2 regions of the Mesorhizobium sp. M0998 genome follow, and region 2 is predicted to be linked to the other one. Evidence: riboswitches for the same ligand, from Rfam matches in the RefSeq annotation. Region 2 holds a riboswitch; the other holds the start of a gene.
The links. Region 2 has a riboswitch for S-adenosylmethionine ahead of metX (homoserine O-acetyltransferase MetX). Riboswitches for the same ligand answer to the same signal wherever they lie in the genome.
Positions count from the first base shown of each region.

Region 1: another riboswitch for S-adenosylmethionine. It lies ahead of NKH59_RS19865 (O-succinylhomoserine sulfhydrylase); the one in region 2 lies ahead of metX (homoserine O-acetyltransferase MetX).

Region 1 covers NZ_JAMYND010000020.1:82,800-91,717, reverse strand. Annotated here, with positions in the region: gene mmsA (multiple monosaccharide ABC transporter ATP-binding protein) at 1-1,130, shown strand, start outside; gene mmsB (multiple monosaccharide ABC transporter permease) at 1,127-2,419, shown strand; gene araD1 (AraD1 family protein) at 2,608-3,600, shown strand; gene NKH59_RS19870 (2'-deoxycytidine 5'-triphosphate deaminase) at 3,631-4,725, opposite strand; SAM riboswitch at 4,861-4,938, shown strand; gene NKH59_RS19865 (O-succinylhomoserine sulfhydrylase) at 5,009-6,199, shown strand; gene NKH59_RS19860 (glycosyltransferase) at 6,237-7,391, opposite strand; gene apaG (Co2+/Mg2+ efflux facilitator ApaG/CorD) at 7,619-8,011, shown strand; gene NKH59_RS19850 (Hsp33 family molecular chaperone) at 8,018-8,918, opposite strand, start outside.
Region 2 covers NZ_JAMYND010000010.1:108,034-116,951, reverse strand. Annotated here, with positions in the region: gene NKH59_RS12285 (quinone oxidoreductase family protein) at 1-608, shown strand, start outside; gene NKH59_RS12280 (gamma-glutamylcyclotransferase) at 654-1,187, opposite strand; gene NKH59_RS12275 (DUF2125 domain-containing protein) at 1,302-2,303, shown strand; gene NKH59_RS12270 (prephenate/arogenate dehydrogenase family protein) at 2,437-3,372, opposite strand; gene hisC (histidinol-phosphate transaminase) at 3,379-4,488, opposite strand; SAM riboswitch at 4,628-4,705, shown strand; gene metX (homoserine O-acetyltransferase MetX) at 4,782-5,951, shown strand; gene metW (methionine biosynthesis protein MetW) at 6,067-6,681, shown strand; gene NKH59_RS12250 (hypothetical protein) at 6,812-7,159, shown strand; gene NKH59_RS12245 (DUF1330 domain-containing protein) at 7,245-7,565, opposite strand; gene NKH59_RS12240 (SDR family NAD(P)-dependent oxidoreductase) at 7,801-8,547, shown strand; gene NKH59_RS12235 (RNA polymerase subunit sigma-70) at 8,590-8,918, shown strand, end outside.

The DNA.
Region 1 (8,918 bases), on a different contig from region 2:
AAGACCCCAACACGCTGATCACCAATATCGGCGTCGGCAAGCAGCAGCTGGTCGAGATCGCCAAGGCGCTCAGCAAGGAAGTGAAGTTGCTCATTCTCGATGAGCCGACCGCGAGCCTGTCCGAAAAGGACAGCCAGGCGCTGCTCGATCTGCTGCTCGAATTCAAGCGGCAAGGCATCACTTCGATCCTGATCTCGCACAAGCTCAACGAGGTGAACCGGGTCGCCGACAAGGTCACCATCATCCGTGACGGGCGGACTATCGAGACGCTGGCCAAGAAGGACATCTCGGAGGACCGCATCATTACCTCGATGGTCGGCCGTTCGCTCGACGACCGCTATCCGCCGCGCGAGCCGAAGATCGGCGAGACCGTTCTCGAAGTGAAAAACTGGTCGGTCTACCACCCCATCCATGCCGAGCGGCAGGTCATCAAGGGTATCAACCTCAACGCCCGCAAGGGCGAAGTGGTCGGCATTGCCGGGCTCATGGGTGCCGGCCGGACCGAGTTTGCCATGAGCCTGTTCGGCCGGTCCTATGGCCGTCGCATCACCGGCGAGGTGTTCCTCAACGGCAAGCCGATCGACGTCTCTTCGGTGAGCAAGGCGGTGGAACACGGCATCGCCTACGTTACCGAGGACCGCAAGACCTACGGGCTCAACCTGATCGACCACATCAAGCACAACATCACGCTGGCCAACCTGCCCGGCGTGTCGCGCCACGGCGTGATCGACGATTTGCGCGAGCTTTCGGTCGCCAACGATTATCGCGGCAGGACCAATATCCGCGCCTCGAGCGTCTACCAGATGACCGGCAACCTTTCTGGCGGCAATCAGCAGAAGGTGGTGCTGTCGAAATGGCTGTTCGCCAATCCGGAAGTGCTGATCCTCGACGAGCCGACACGCGGTATCGACGTCGGCGCCAAGTATGAAATCTATACGATCATCGCGCGTCTCGCCTCCGAGGGTAAGGCAATCATCGTCATCTCGTCGGAAATGCCCGAACTGCTCGGCATCACCGACCGCATCTACGTCATGAACGAAGGACGCATCGTCGGCGAAATGGCGGCAAGCGACGCCAGCCAGGAAAAGATAATGCGCGCCATCGTCCGCGGAGAAGGAAAAGCATCATGAGCACCGAAAGCGCTCCCGGGCCGCAGACCGGCGTTGCCCAGGATCTACAACAGGGACCTCGCATTGCCGTCTCGGCGCTGGTCACCAACCTGCGCGAATACGGGTTGGTGCTGGCGTTGATCGCAATCATGGTGTTCTTCCAGTTCACCACGTCCGGAACGCTGTTCAAGCCGGTGAACCTCAGCAATCTCGTGCAGCAGAACAGCTTCATCATCGTGATGGCGCTGGGCATGCTTCTGGTGATCGTTTCGGGCCACATCGATCTCAGCGTCGGCTCCGTCGCCGGCTTCATCGGCGCGCTGGCGGCGATGATGATGGTCATCTGGCCGCTTGGCCCATTGAGCAATCCGCTGGTGGTGTCGATCATCTGCCTGATCGTCGGTGGTGCGATCGGCGCGGCACAAGGCTACTGGATTGCCTATCACCGAATACCGAGCTTTATCGTCACGCTGGCGGGCATGCTGATCTTCCGCGGCATCTGCCAGGCGCTGCTGGGTGGCGGGTCTTCCGTAGGGCCGCTTCCCGTCGGCTTCAAGGCGCTCAGTTCCGGCTTCATTCCGGACCTGATCGGCCCATTGACGCTGATACCGCCAACCGTGAACGCCGCCGGCAAAACCATTGTCGGCAGCGGCCTGACGCTGCACCTGACGACGATCGTGATCGGCCTCGTCGCCGTGCTCGCCTATGCCTATTTCGGGCTCAGGGCACGGCGCACCCGCGAGAAGCATGGCTACGAAGCCGAGCCCTTCTCGCTGTTCGTCGTCAAGACCCTGGTGATCAGCGCGCTGGCGCTGTTTCTCGTCTACCAATTCGCCACCTATAGGGGCCTCCCCATCGTTCTCATGGTGATGGGCGTGCTGATCGCGTTGTTCGTCTTCGTTACCAAACGCATGACGATCGGCCGTCGCATCTATGCGATGGGCGGCAATGCCAAGGCAGCCCAGCTATCGGGCATCAAGACCGAACGGCTGACGTTGATGGTGTTCATCAATATGGGCGTGCTGTCGGCACTCGGCGGCCTGATTATCGCAGCGCGCCTGGGGCAGGCTGTGCCGGCGGCCGGCCTCGGCAGCGAGCTCGACGTCATCGCCGCGGTGTTCATCGGTGGCGCTTCGGCGATGGGCGGCGTCGGCCAGGTGATCGGCGCGGTGGTCGGCGGCTTCATCATGGGCGTCATGAACAACGGCATGTCGATCATGGGCGTCAATGTCGACTGGCAGCAGGTGGTCAAAGGCCTGGTGCTGCTCGGCGCCGTCGTCTTCGACGTCTACAACAAGAACAAGGCTTGAGAGGCAACCAGGAGGCATACGGGTCACATCGCGGCGCTGCCGGGCGCAAAGAAGTCCCCCGAGGGACCTGATCCGCGAGCGCAATCCGGACGAAGAATTTCAACCGAGGCGCGGACAGGGGTCCGGGCCGCGCAGGGTAGGGTTTGCCGAGAAAGGGCAGGCCAGCCCACAATTCAGAGAGGGTTACCATGCTGATCTCACAAATCCTCGACGACGCCGAGACGATCCGCGTCGTTGCCCGCAACGGCGGCAAGACCCGCGTCATCAACGGCGCCCGCAGCGTCTATTCGCTGGCGATGGAAGCCGCGCGTACCGGCAGCGGGCTTGTCGCCCTGATCGAGCGCAAGGGCTTCGGCGAAACCGTCGATCTCGACGCAGCCTACAAGAAGGGCCGGCTGCTGTCGCCGATCAACCATCCCGATCCGGCGCATCTCCATCTCACCGGCACCGGGCTGACGCATCTCGGCTCCGCCGCGACCCGCGATTCCATGCACAAGAAGCTCAGCACGGACGGCGAGGAACAGCTGACCGATTCCATGAAGATGTTCCGCATGGGGCTTGAGGGCGGCAAGCCGGCGAAGGGCCAGATCGGCGTGCAGCCGGAATGGTTCTACAAGGGCAACGGCACCATGGCGGTGGCGCCCGGTGCGGCGCTTATGTCGCCCGCCTTCGCCCAGGATGCCGGCGAGGAGCCGGAAATCGCCGGTATCTATGTGATCGGCGACGACGGCGCCCCGTTCCGCGTCGGCTTCACGCTGTCTAACGAGTTTTCCGACCATGTCACCGAGCGTGTGAACTATCTCTTCCTTGCCCATTCCAAGCTGCGCAATGCTTCGTTCGGGCCGGAGATCCTGATCGGCGATCTGCCGTCCGATATCCGCGGCACTTCGCGCATCCTGCGCGACGGCAAGCTGCTTTGGGAAAAGCCGTTCCTGTCGGGCGAGGCGAACATGTCGCACACCATTGGCAATCTCGAGCATCACCACTTCAAATACTCAGCCTTCCGCCAGCCGGGCGACGTGCATGTGCACATGTTCGGCACGGCGACGCTGTCCTTTGCCGACGGCGTCAGGACCGAGGCCGGTGACGTATTCGAAATCGAGGCGCAGGATTTCGGCCTGCCACTGCGCAACCCGCTTGAAATCGAGCAGCCGGTGAAGGTCGCCGTGAAGGCACTTTGAGCCGGGCGTAGCCCGGAAGTGAGAGGAAGGTCAGCGCGCGGCGCGGAAATGCTTGGACAGTTTCAGGCCCTGTGCCTGATAGTTCGAGCCGAGATCAGTGCCGTAGAGCGCCCGCGGCCGTTTCAGCATGTGCTCATAGACCAACCGTCCGACGATCTGGCCGTGGTCGAGGATGAACGGCACTTCGTGGCTGCGTACCTCGAGCACCGCCCGGCTGCCGGTGCCGCCCGACGCCGAATGGCCGAAACCCGGGTCGAAGAAACCGGCATAATGGACGCGGAACTCGCCGACCAGCGGATCGAAGGGCGTCATTTCGGCGGCGTAGAGCGGCGGCACATGCACCGCCTCGCGCGACACCAGAATATAGAATTCGTCCGGATCGAGCACCAGCTCGCCGGCACCGCTCTTGTAGAGCGGCTCCCAGAAATCGACGACATCCTGCGCGGCGCGCTTGTCGACGTCGACGAGGCCGGTGTGGTGCTTGCCGCGATAGCCGACCAGCCCGTCCTTGTCGCCGTCGAGGTCGATCGATAGCGCGATGCCCCCGCCTGAGATGTTGGGTGGTTCGGTGGCGACCAACATTTCGGCGCGGTGCAACTCGTGCAACTCGTTTTCCGACAAGAGCGCATTGCCGGTGCGGAACCTGATCTGCGACAGCCGCGAGCCGGTCCGCACGACGATCGGGAAAGTGCGCGGGCTGACCTCCAGGTAGAGCGGGCCTTCATAGCCGGCGGCGATCTTGTCGAACTCGTGGCCGCGGTCGGTCATTACCCGAGTGAAGATATCGAGCCGTCCGGTCGAGCTTTTCGGGTTGGCGGAGGCGGAAATATGGGCGGGCAGCGCCAGGCTTTCGAGCAGCGGCACGATGTAGACGCAGCCGGTTTCCAGCACAGCACCTTCGGCGAGGTTGATCTCGTGCAGCTTCAGCCGGTCGAGCTTGTCGGCAACCCTGTGGTCCGGGCCGGGCAAGAAGGAAGCACGCACCCGCCAGGCCTTGTCGCCGAGCCTGAGGTCAAGGCTGGCCGGCTGGATCTGATCGGCATCGAGCGTGCGCGGCGATTTCAGCGCGCCCGTCTGGAACAGCGCGGAAATATCCTGATCGGGAAGAATGCCTGTCTGCCGCAAGGGTCTGGCTCCGTTCGAACGCCGGGCGAGGTCTTGTTCTGTCGCAGGTCCGACCGTGGACGCGTTTGGCACCTGCTTGGTACAACCCTCTTAATCATGCCGGCAATTGACGCAAGCGTGGCGCGGGTCTAAAGCTCGTTATCCCGTGGTGATTTGGCCGGTCGGCTTGCAGCCACGTTAAACAAGTCGCTAAAGGACCGTCGGGCCGCAAGGCCATATGGACCGGTTGCGACTTTCGCGACCGGTTTTTTGTTGTTTGGACCAATTTTGGTGTTTGGATGGAATGATGACCAAGAAGCGCGACTGGAAGCCTCAGACCGCACTCGTGCATGCCGGAACGCTGCGTTCCGGCTTCGGCGAGACCTCCGAGGCGATGTATCTCACCCAAGGCTATGTCTACGAGACGGCGCAAGCGGCGGAGGCCCGCTTCAAGGGCGAGGAGCCGGGCTTCATCTATTCGCGCTATGCCAATCCGACGGTCGACATGTTTGAGAAACGCATGTGCGCGCTGGAAGGAGCCGAAGACGCGCGCGCCACGGCATCCGGCATGGCGGCGGTGACGGCAGCACTGCTGTGCAGCGCCAAGGCGGGCGACCATATCGTGGCGGCGCGCGCGCTGTTCGGCTCCTGCCGCTGGGTGGTCGAGACGCTGGCGCCGAAATACGGCATTGAGGCAACGCTGGTCGACGGCACCGACATCGCCAATTGGGAAAAGGCGGTCAAGCCAAACACCAAACTGTTCTTCCTGGAAAGCCCGACCAATCCTACGCTGGAAGTGATCGACATTGCCGCCGTCGCGGCACTTGCCAATGCGATCGGCGCCAGGCTGATCGTCGACAATGTGTTCGCCACGCCCTTGCAGCAGAAACCCCTGCAGCTCGGCGCCCACATCGTCGTCTATTCGGCCACGAAGCATATTGACGGCCAGGGGCGCTGTCTTGGCGGCATCGTTCTGTCGGACAAGAAATGGATCGACGAGAACCTGCATGACTATTTCCGCCACACCGGCCCAAGCCTCTCGCCCTTCAATGCCTGGACGCTGCTGAAAGGCCTGGAGACGCTGCCGCTACGCGTACGCCAGCAGACGGAAAGTGCCGGCCGCATCGCGGATTTCCTGGCCGAGCGCCCGCAAATCGCCCGTGTCATCTATCCCGGCCGTGCCGACCACCCGCAAGCGGCCGTGGTCAAGAGGCAGATGTCGGGTGGCTCGACGCTGATCTGCATGGATGTGAAGGGCGGCAAGCAGGCGGCCTTTGCCTTCCAGAACGCACTCGACGTCGTGCTCATTTCCAACAATCTCGGCGACGCCAAGAGCCTGATCACCCATCCGGCGACGACGACGCACAAGAACTTGACCGATGAGGCCCGCGCCGAGCTCGGCATCGGACCGGGAACGCTCAGGCTGTCAGTTGGCCTTGAGGACGCCGACGACCTGCTCGAAGACATCGAGCAGGCACTGAGAGTTGCCGGATAAGGGCTGGCCGAACAGAGGCGAGCGGGAACGCGCCCGATCAGGCGCCGGACGGGGTCTCTTCCAGCTCCGCGACGGTCTTTGTCTGGATAGTCATCACGTTGCCGCGCCAGTCGACGGCGCCGCTCAGCCATCCGCGCGCCCAAATGGCGGGAAGCATCAGGTCTCGCGCCATCATCGCCGGGATCGTGCGCGGCGACAGGTGCCATCCCTTAGCCGAGGCCAAAGCGCATTCCGGCAGGTAGGCCGCGACCAGCACGGCGATGGCGGTTGCCGGCAGGCTGACGCCGGCGTCAGCCGCCGCGATCAGCGCAAGCACCAGCGGCGGCGCCGCGCCGATCAGGATCTCGGGGGCGAAGAACAGCGCGAAGGTGACGCGGCGCAGCCGCGCCCAGCGCGCCTGCCGCGACCAGATCTCGCCAAGCGTGCGCCGGCCGAGCGGCTGTTCGAAGGGCGAGGCGACAAGATTGACCCGCAGTCCGAGCCCGTTGACCAGCTTGGTCGCGGCGGCGTCCTCGGCGATCTCGGCGGCAAGCGCGCGGATGCCGCCATTGGCGTCGAGCATCGGCTTGTTCCACAACATGCTCTTGCCCTGCGCGAAGCCGAGGCCGAGCGCCTCTCCGGCGTACTGCCAGCGTGCCTGCAGCGTGTTGAGAAAGGCGCATTCGACCTCCCCCCAGAAGCCGTCCGGCCGCGAGCCGATCGGCGTCGAGCAGACGAGGCCGGTGTCGTGCCGCCATGCCGCCATCAGCTGCTGGACGTAGTCGCTCGGCATAAGCACATTGGAATCGGCAAGGATGACCCAGCGATAACGCCCCGCCTCCCAACCCTTCACGCAATTGTTGAGTTTTGGATTGCCGCTGATGCGGTCGTCACCGACTAGAAGGCGGGCGCGAATAGCTGGAAAGCGCGCCATTGCGGCGGTGATCGGCTTGACCACCGGGTCGTCGGCATGGGCAACGCAGAAGATGAGTTCGTAGCGCGGCCAGTCGAGTGAGAAGGCGCGCTCCAGCGTCTCTTCGGCAAACGGCTCGATGCCGCGCGCCGGGATGACGATCGATACCGGCGGCGCGTTGGCCGCGGGCGGTGCGATCCTGGCTGGTCGCTTCAGCTTCAGCGAAGCTAACAGGATGCTGGCGAGATTTGAAAGAAGGAGGGCTATGGAAAGGAGGGCGGCTGCGAATGTCGGTTCCATCGAGATCTGGTCACTCCAGAAGTGCCGGCCGCATGACGGCCGTTTTCAACAATTCGACAGAACGCTGAGTCGCCCGGCACAAGCCTGCACACCATCATTGTCATGTGTCACTTAAATGACATTGTTTTTCGGCACCTGCGCTCGAGTCGGGCAAGGAGATGACGCGCATCGTTGATCAAACTGCGCTGAGCGTCGAAAGTTCCATCTACATTGCTTTGGAGCAGTTTATGTACAGCGCCGTCACCCGCAACATCGAAGTGCAGGTCAGGCCGTTCTATCTGGAGGATCACTCCGACCCTCCGCAAAACCGCTATGTCTGGGGATATCAGGTGACCATCGACAATCAGTCGGATGAGTTCGTGCAGCTTCTGTCGCGCTACTGGCACATTACCGACGGCACCGGCAAGGTCGAGGAAGTGCGCGGCCCCGGGGTCGTCGGCGAGCAACCCGGACTCAACCCCGGCGACAGCTATCAGTATACGTCTGGATGCCCGCTCTCGACGCCATCCGGCATCATGGTCGGGCACTACACCATGCGCAACAGGCGGGGCGAGACGTTCGACGTCGCCATCCCCGCCTTCTCGCTCGACTTGCCGGGAATGCGGCGCACCGTCAATTGACGGCCGTCATCCGGCCGCTGCAAACTCCGCCGGGTCGAAGTCATATTGCTTCGAGCAGAATTCGCAGGCGACGTGAATGCTGCCATCCTCGGTGCTGTCCCTGATCTCCTCGGCGGAAAAGCCTTCAAGGATGCCGTGGATCTTCTCCCTCGAGCATGAGCACTGGTCGGCGACCGGCACCCCGCCGAACACGCGGACGCCATGCTCGTGGAAAAGCCGGTAAAGCAGCCGTTCGGCACCGATCGTCGGATCGATCAGCTCGGTCGGTTCAATAGTACCAAGCAGCGCCAGCAGCTCCTGCCAGGAATTGTCGGTCGGGTCGTGGATTTCCTCACGCGGATCGCCGTCGCCACCTGGAAGGTCGGGTACGCGCATGCGCTCCGCCGACTGCGGCAGGAATTGTGCCAGCAGGCCACCGGCCCGCCATTGTTCGCGGGCACCGCCGACGCCGGGCGTCAGAAGCTTGGCAACCGAAAGCCGGAGGTCGGTCGGAATCTGCTCCGACTGGCGGAAATAAGTGCGTGCGGCATCTTCCAGTGTGACGCCGTCGAGCTGGACGATGCCCTGGTAGCGTTGCGTGTGGGCGCCCTGGTCGATGGTCAGCGCCAGGACGCCGCTGCCGAGCAGCGTCTGCGGTGACGTCTCGCCGGCAGAAGTCAAAGCCTGCAGCCGGTCGGCATCGAAGCGGGCATAAGCGCGCAGCGCGTGCGGCGTGGAGAAATCCGCGACCAGCATGTCGACCGGCCCGTCGGTGCGGGTCTGCAGAATGAACTTGCCCTCGAACTTCAGCGAAGTTCCGAGCAATACCGTCAACACACAGGCTTCAGCCAGGAGCCGGGCGACCGGCTCGGGATAGTCGTGACGGCTGAGAATAGCATCGAGCATCGGCCCGAGCTGGACGGTGCGA
Region 2 (8,918 bases):
CCATTACCGCGTGGGATCTGCTGGTGGATTCCCGTGTGCGGCCTGGCCAATGGCTAGCTGTCACGGCCGGCTATTCGTCAATTTCGACAATGGTGATGCAGTTCGCCCAACGACGCGGCATCAACGTCATCGCTCTTGTGCGGCGCTCGCACCAAAGCTTCGATCTGAAGACGCTTGGCGCCGCCGCCACTCTTGACCTTTCGGAGTTGAAGACAAGTATCCGGGAAGCCGTGATGGATATCACCGGTGGCGCCGGATTGAACGGGATTATCGACAATGTCGGCGGACCTGTCAGCGGCGAATTGATCCGCACCCTGGCGCTCGGCGGGCAGATGGTGATCAATGGCGGCATGAGTGCCGAGCGCTTCGAACTGCACAATTTCGATGTGTTGCTGAGCGGCGTCGAGATCAGGGCGAATATCTATCGCTATTTCTTTTCGCCGCCGGTCGAAGCCGACCGGCCTGTGCTACGCGAGATCATCGACATCTTCGGCCAGCCCGGCTTCCACGTTCCTGTCGGCGGTCTCCACCCGCTGACCGAGTTCAAGCTGGCCGTGGCAAACAGCCTGGATCGCGCCGATCTTGGCAAACAGATTTTCGAGATGTAGCCCGCATCACGACACCGAAATCATCATCGTCAACGGTAAAAGAAGCTACGTCGCGACCCGTCTTGTCACTTCTTCCAGCCAGTGGTCGCTTATACCCAGTGCTTCGAGGTGCTCCAGCGTGCTGAGCACGTAATCCTCATTCCTCCCCGATTGGCCGACGGCGCCGCGAACGACGGCCGCCGCCTCGGCCGGGTCGAGCGCACCGGCATATTGCTCATGGCTGCGGTCCACGACATAGGCGACGGCGTCGACCGTCTTGCCCCCATCCGTTTCACCCTTGTCGAGGCGAACGCTGAGCACACGTTCGAGATAGACGTTGGTGACCAGCTCGCGTTCGCGCAGATAGGTAATGACCTCGTTGCGCAGCTCGCCTGGAACCCGGAACGCCAGCCCGATGCAGGAGCCTCCGCGGTCGAGGCCGAGCACCAGGCCCGGCCGTTCGCGCGTGCCGCGATGCACGAAAGAATAGACGCAGAGCGAACGGCGGTAGCCATGCAGGCGGGCGCGCCGCGTCTCGACATGTGCGAATCCCGGTCGCCAGATCAGTGAGCCGTAGCCAAAAACCCAAAAATCGCCCATATCGCCAAGCCTGATTGTGACGACCACCTCACCGGTGGTGTTTCAGTCCGTCTACCTGTTGGTGCCGCAAGCGACAGCCCGCCCGTGCCACCCCGCGTTAACGAAAGCCGCAGCATGACGTCAAGTGACGAGCGCCCGCCGCCCAGCCAACGTCGCCGCCTGTTGTGGCTTGCCGCTTTCATCCTCGTGCTGTTCGGCATCTACAGCGCCGGCTGGTTCTACCTGGCGGACCTGGTCGAGAGCGCCACCAAAAAGGCGGTCGCCGATCTCGACGACAAAGGCATCAAGGCCGACTGCGCCAATCTCGCGGTCAGCGGCTATCCCTTCAGCTTCACCGTTTCCTGCGACAGCCTGGCTTACGAGGACGACAGCCGCAACGTCGCGGCATCGACAGGCAAGATCAACGCCGCCACGCAGATCACCCGGCTTCTGTCGCCTGCCGCCGAGCTCAGGGGGCCGCTCAGGACCTCTGTTCCCGGCATGACCCCGCTCTGGATCGACTGGGATGATCTGCGGGCCGACATGAAGCTGTCCTGGCCGCTGCCGAGGCGCCTCTCGCTGCAGGCAGAAGGCCTGTCCGGCCAGACCGATCCGGCAGACGACACCGATCCCGTCTCGCTGTTCAGCGCCGGAACCGCCACCGGACAATTGCGCCCAAACGGCCCGGACATCGACTATGCCGGCAATTTCACCGATCTTGAAATCGACGCGGCGGCCATCGGCGGGCGCGTCTTGCCGCCGCTCGACGGCAGCGGCGACGTGACGCTGAAGAACGGCCTGACACTGATCAAGGCAAATCCGACGAGCCTGCGCGGCCAGGCGGCCGAAATCCACGAGCTCGATCTGTCGTCCGGAACTGCGCGCATCACCGTTTCCGGACCGCTGTCGGTCGATGACGACGGTCTCATAAATGCCGACCTGACAATCAGGCTCAATGATCCAAAGGCCGTGGCGGCAATCCTCGCCACCGCCATCCCCGAGCAGAAGAAAGAGATCCAGACCGGCTTTGCCGGACTGGCGCTGCTCGGCAACCAGCCGTCAATGCCGCTGAAGATCGTCAGGGGCAAGGCCTCGCTCGGCTTCATCCCGCTCGGCAAGATCAAGCCGCTCGACTAGAGCAACTCCAGGAAAAGTGTGAAACGGTTTTCCGTCCGGAATTGCGCAAAACAAAGAGATAGAGCGGTTCGGCGTTTCTGTGAAACGATGAACCGCTCTAAGCCGGGCCGGCCTGCGATCGGCCTGCCGCGGCTTATCCCTTCGGCGGGTGTTCGACTGCCTGGCGGCCGAAATCCGGTACGTCGATGTCCTGGCCGGCCTCGATAATCGAGCGGCGGACGGCGCGGGTGCGGGTGAACAGGTCGAACAGTTTTTCGCCGTCGCCCCAGCGGATCGCCCGCTGCAGCGAGGACAGATCCTCGGAAAACCGCGCCAGCATTTCGAGAATGGCGTCCTTGTTGTGCAGGCAGACGTCGCGCCACATGGTCGGGTCGGACGCCGCGAGACGGGTGAAGTCGCGAAAGCCGGAAGCCGAGTATTTGATGACCTCGGACTTGGTCACCGACTCCAGATCGTCGGCGGTACCGACGATGTTGTAAGCGATGATATGCGGCAGGTGCGAAACGATGGCCAGCGTCATGTCGTGATGCTGCGGGTCCATCGTGTCGATGTTGGAGCCGCAGCGGCGCCAGAATTCCGAGAGCTTTTCCAGTGCTGCGGGATCGGTGCCGGGCAGCGGCGTGAAAATGCACCAGCGGTTCTCGAACAGTTCGGCAAAACCGGCGTCCGGTCCCGATTTTTCGGTGCCGGCCAAAGGATGGCCGGGGATGAAGTGCACGCCATCAGGCACGTGCGGCTGCATCTGCGCGATCACCGACGCCTTGGTCGAGCCGACATCGGTGAGGATGGCGCCCTTCTTCAGCGCCGGCGCGATCTCCGCGGCGACCGTACCGGAAGAACCGACCGGCACCGAAACGATAACCAGATCAGCATCGCGAACCGCCTCTTTCGCATCCGTCGTATAGGTGTCGCCAAGGCCGAGTTGGCTCGCCCGTGCCAGCGTCGCTTCGCTGCGCGTCGAAATCGCGATTTGGCCGGCGAGCCCCTCGCGGCGGATGACGCGGGCCAGCGACGAGCCGATCAGGCCGATGCCGACCAGCGCGATTTTTTCGAACATCGGTGATGTCATGGTGTTCTAGCTTTTCAGGAATGTCGCGAGTGCTGCGACAACGCCGCGATTGGCCTCTTCGGTGCCGATGCTCATGCGCAGCGCGTTGGGAAAACCGTACCCGGAAACGCGCCGCAATATGTAGCCGCGCGCACTGAGGTAGTCGTCGGCGGCCGCCGCCGAATGCTTTTTGTCCTCGGGAAAGTGGATGAGGATGAAATTGCCGACGCTCGGTGTCACCCGCAGCCCGAGCCCGCTTAGTTGCTCGCTCAGCCAGGCTAGCCAGGTCTCGTTGTGCGCGACGCTGCGTTCGATATGGGCGCGGTCGTGGATCGCCGCGATGCCGGCCTCGATTGCCGTTGCATTGACGTTGAAAGGCCCGCGCACGCGGTTGATCGCGTCGATGACGTGCATTGGCGCATACATCCAGCCGATCCGCGCCCCGCCCAGGCCCAATTTGGAGAAAGTGCGGGTCATGACCACGTTTTCCGCGCTGGCCACCAACTCGACGCCGGCTTCATAATCGTTGCGCCGGACATATTCGGCGTAAGCTGCATCCAGCACCAGAAGCACGTTTCGCGGCAGGCCGGCATGCAGGCGGCGCACCTCCTGGAACGGCACGTAGGTGCCGGTTGGATTGTTTGGATTGGCAAGGAAGATGATCCGGGTAGCCGGCGTCACCGCGGCGAGGATCGCATCGATATCGGCGCGTTCATCGGTCTCCTTGACCGTCACCGGGACGGCACCGGCCGACTGTATGTAGATCTTGTAGACCATGAAGCCGTGTTCGGTGATGATGGCTTCGTCGCCGGGCGCGAGGTAGGTCTGCGCCAGCAGGCCCAGAATCTCGTCGGAGCCGTTGGAGCAGACGATGTTCGCCGGGTTGAGCCCGTGCACCTCGGCGATCGCTTCCCTCAGGCGCCTGGCGCTGCCGTCGGGATAGACCGCGAGCTTGTCGGCGACCGCGCGCGCGGCCTCTATCGCCTTTGGCGAAGGGCCGAGCGGGTTCTCGTTCGCCGACAATTTATGGACCTTGGCGACACCTTCAGGCGCCGCGCTCTTGCCGGGCACATAGGCTTCGATGTCCATGATGCCGGCGCGGGGCCTTGGACGTGTCTGATCCGGTGTCTGGCTCATTTCATGAAATCCGTCGAGAGTGCCTCCATCCGGAAGCCGCAGCGGAAATACAAGCCGTGGCCCGGAATGTCGAGGGGCCGGCAATTCGGGATCAAGAACTTGCCGTTGACGAAGCCATGCGCGAGTCATAGAAGAACGGCTACAGTTCCGTGGTGATTTGGCCGGTCGGCTTGCAGCCACGTTAAACAACTTGCTAAAGGGCCGTTTGCATCTTGTAACCGGCTTTGCGAAGGCATGGCCGGTTTTTTGTTGCCCAGACCGGTGGACAACTGAAGGCCGGGCAAGGAGATGTGATGGTCGCTTTGCGCGCGCGAAAAACCAACAACGAGGCCGACCAGCCGTCGAGCCCGGTGTTGCGTTTCGGCGCCGACAAGCCGCTCAAGCTCGACGCCGGCACGCTGCTGTCGCCGTTCCAGATCGCCTACCAGACCTATGGCACGCTCAACGACGCGCGCTCCAACGCCATCCTCGTCTGCCATGCGCTGACCGGCGACCAGCATGTCGCCAACACCAATCCGGTGACCGGCAAGCCGGGCTGGTGGGAAGTGCTGATCGGTCCCGGCAAGATCATCGATACCGACCGTTTCTTCGTCATCTCGTCAAACGTCATCGGCGGCTGTCTCGGCTCCACCGGCCCCGCCTCGACCAATCCCGCCACCGCCAAGCCCTACGGGCTCGACCTGCCGATCATCACCATCCGCGACATGGTGCGGGCGCAGTTGATGCTGGTCGAGCATTTCGGCATCGAACAGCTGTTCAGCGTGCTGGGCGGCTCGATGGGCGGCATGCAGGTGCTGCAATGGGCCTCCAGCTATCCGGAGCGCGTCTTCTCGGCGCTGCCGATCGCCACCGGCGCCCGCCATTCCTCGCAGAACATCGCTTTCCATGAGGTCGGCAGGCAGGCGGTGATGGCCGACCCCGACTGGCATGGCGGCAAATATTTCGAGCATGGCAAGCGGCCGGAAAAGGGGCTGGCGGTGGCGCGCATGGCCGCCCACATCACCTATCTGTCGGAAGCAGCGCTGCACCGCAAGTTCGGCCGCAACCTGCAGGACCGCGAAGCCCTGACCTTCGGTTTCGATGCCGACTTCCAGATCGAGAGCTATCTGCGCCATCAGGGCATGACGTTCGTCGATCGCTTCGATGCCAACTCCTATCTCTACATGACCCGGGCGATGGACTATTTCGATCTCGCCGCCGACCATGGCGGCCGGTTGGCCGATGCCTTCGCCGGCACCAAGACGCGCTTCTGCCTGGTTTCGTTCACTAGCGATTGGCTGTTCCCGACCGAGGAGAGCCGCTCGGTCGTGCACGCGCTGAACGCGGCCGGCGCCTCGGTATCGTTCGTCGAGATCGAGACCGACCGCGGCCACGACGCCTTCCTGCTCGATGAGCCCGAACTGTTCGCCGCCATCAAGGGCTTCATCGCCTCGGCCGCGCGGGCGAGAGGGCTCGGCGCATGACCCCGAAAAGTTGCGGATTGTTCGGATCAGGACCATGTGCCAGGCATCAGCGCATGACCCCGAAAAGTTGCAGGCTTTTCGGATCAGGGTCATGCGTCAGGCAAGAGGCGAACGCATGAGCGTCAACCGCGCCCAGCGCGTCGACCTCGAAGTCGTCGCCGATCTCATCCCGCCGCAGTCGCGGGTGCTGGACGTCGGTTCCGGCGACGGCCTGCTGCTCGAATTGCTGCAGGAGACCAAGAAGGTCGATGGCCGCGGGCTGGAACTGTCGCAGCGCGGCGTCAACGAATGCGTGGCGCGCGGCCTGTCGGTTATTCAAGGCGATGCCGACAAGGATCTCCAATTCTATCCCGACAAGGGTTTCGACTTCGTCGTTCTGTCGCAGACCTTGCAGGCGACCCGCAATCCGAAGCTGGTGCTCGACGAACTGCTCCGGATCGGCAACCGCGCCATCGTCTCATTCCCGAATTTCGGCCACTGGCGGGTGCGCCTTTCGCTGCTCTTCAACGGCCGCATGCCGGTGACCAAGGACCTGCCCTATTCCTGGTACGACACGCCCAACATCCATTTCTGCACCATTCGCGACTTCGTCAATCTGTGCGACGAGCTTGGCGCGACGGTGGAAAAGGCAACCGCGCTCGACGCCAACGGCCAGCGGATCGGCTTCTCCATGCCTTGGTGGTTCTGGAACTTTTTCGGCCAGCAAGCGGTATTCCTGCTGAAACGATAGGTTTGACAGGCAGAAGCAACGAACCTCAGACCTGCGCAAGAAACCATATTTTCAATTTTCAATCCAATGAAGTTGCCCGGCATTCTTTGTTGCTTTAACAGGTCTCAAACGGGTTGGTTTGGGGGAAGCAATGAAGACGTTAGTATTAGCAACAGCTTTGATGTCGGCCACTTTGATTTCCGGATGCACGACGTCGAAGACCGATTTCCAGAATGGACAAGTCGCGTTGAGCGGCAGCCCGGCGCTGAAACGGCAGGCGATCCAGCGGTGCATGACCAAATTCAAGATGCGGTTCGGCAAGGTTGAAAGGGCAAACCTCGCCGCGCTCATGAACGTCCCGGATGCCGGATTGGAACACACGTTCTGCACGCGATTGATGAACGGCTTCGCGAACGGGAGGATCAACTACTCGGATTACCTGGCTGCATTGTCGCATGGCGACATGTCCAACGCGATCAAGGTGCTGCAGGGGCGGTGAAGCTGCCGATGCAGACGCGATCCAAATTCGGTGCCGCCAGATAGATGGCGGCACCATAGACGCCGGTTGTACCCGATCATTCCCTCTATTCAAGCACGTCCGTGGCCTTGTGCGGGTGCTGGACGCCATCAACGAAGACCACGTCGGACCGGGAATTGCCGGTACGCAGCGGCAATATCTCCTGATAGGCGGGCGAGTCGTACCATGCACGTGCCTGCTGCCTGTTGGGAAACTCGATGACTATGAGATAGCCCGGCCAGGTGTTTTCAGCGACTTCCACCTCGCCTCCGTGCACCACGAAGCGGCCGCCAAACGGTTCCAGCGTGGCATCGATCTTGTGCAGGTACTCGACGATCTGCGGCCCCGGCGTGACCTGGCGCATATGGGCGACGGCGTAGGCGGTCATGGCGTATCTCCTTGTGGTCGAAGGCCGGACAACCGGCTTGATGGGAGCATTTTGCCGAGACGTAGTGCGCTGGTCGATTACCCCAGAGGTAATGACACTGAATACAAAAACCGACGCGCGGCTGCTGTCACCTGAAAGATATTTCCGCCTGGCACCGATGATTTCCACCCGCCTGCGCTGTCCTTATCGATGAGCGCGCCTGGATGGTCCGGCGGCCGGGAACGAGAGGTGATCCATGGGATCGTTGCAAAATCAGAATGTCGTCGTCGTCGGAGGCAGCCGTGGTGTCGGCCGCTCGATCGCGGAGGCCGCTCTCAAGGAGAAAGCGACAGTGCTGGCCGTCGCCCGCGGAAAACAGGCCCTGGCGCAATTTGCCTGGGAGGTCTCGGGCGTGAAGACGCTCGCGGTCGATGCTACGATGGACTCCGCCCCGGATAAGGTCTTCGCCGCGCTTGAGCCGGACGTACTGGTGATCTGCGCAGGTGCGCTGGCGCCTTCTGCGCCGGTGCATGAACAGAACTGGAAGGCGTTCTCGGCAAATTGGGACACGGACGTCAAGGCGTCGTTCCTGTTTTGCCGGGCCGCTCTGCGGCGTCCGCTCAAGCCGGGGACCCGGATCGTTCTGATCTCCAGCGGCGCGGCCTTGACCGGCGGACCACCGAACGCCGGCGGCTATGCTGGCGCAAAACGCATGCAGATGTTCCTGGCCGGTCATAGCCAGAAGGAGGCCGACCGGCTTGGCCTCGGCCTGCGCTTCATGGCGCTCGCGCCGATGCGCATCATGCCGGAAACCGGCGTGGGCAAAGCCGGCGTCGACAGCATAGCGGCCTATATGGGCATCCAGCCGGCGGACTTCATCGCCGCCATGACCGACATGCAAACGCCGGCCGATGTCGGACGGGCGGTGGTCGCACTCGCCACCGGCCAGCCGCAAGGCAGTTCCTTCATGGTGAGCGGCAGCGGGCTTGCCCCGGCCGCCTGAGGGGCGCGTAATGCAACGCTCGCTCGTAACCGCACAAGCCACATGACAGACGCTCAACCACCTCTGGAACCATCACGCCAGCCGATCCTCGATCGGCTGGCCTTCGAGAAGGTCACGGCCGCGCATCGCCGCGAGCTCAAGCTGCATTGTTATCGCATGATGGGTTCGCTGCACGAGGCCGACGACCTCGTCCAGGACACGTTGCTTCGCGCCTGGCGCGCAAGATCGGAGTTCGACGGGCGAGGTTCGGTTCGCGGTTGGCTCTACATGATCGCGACCAACGCTTGCCTCAACGCCATCAAGGCGAGGTCGAGGGCGCGTCGCATTCTCCGGGAACCCGGACGGCCGCCCTCGCACGGGGCGGCCATAGG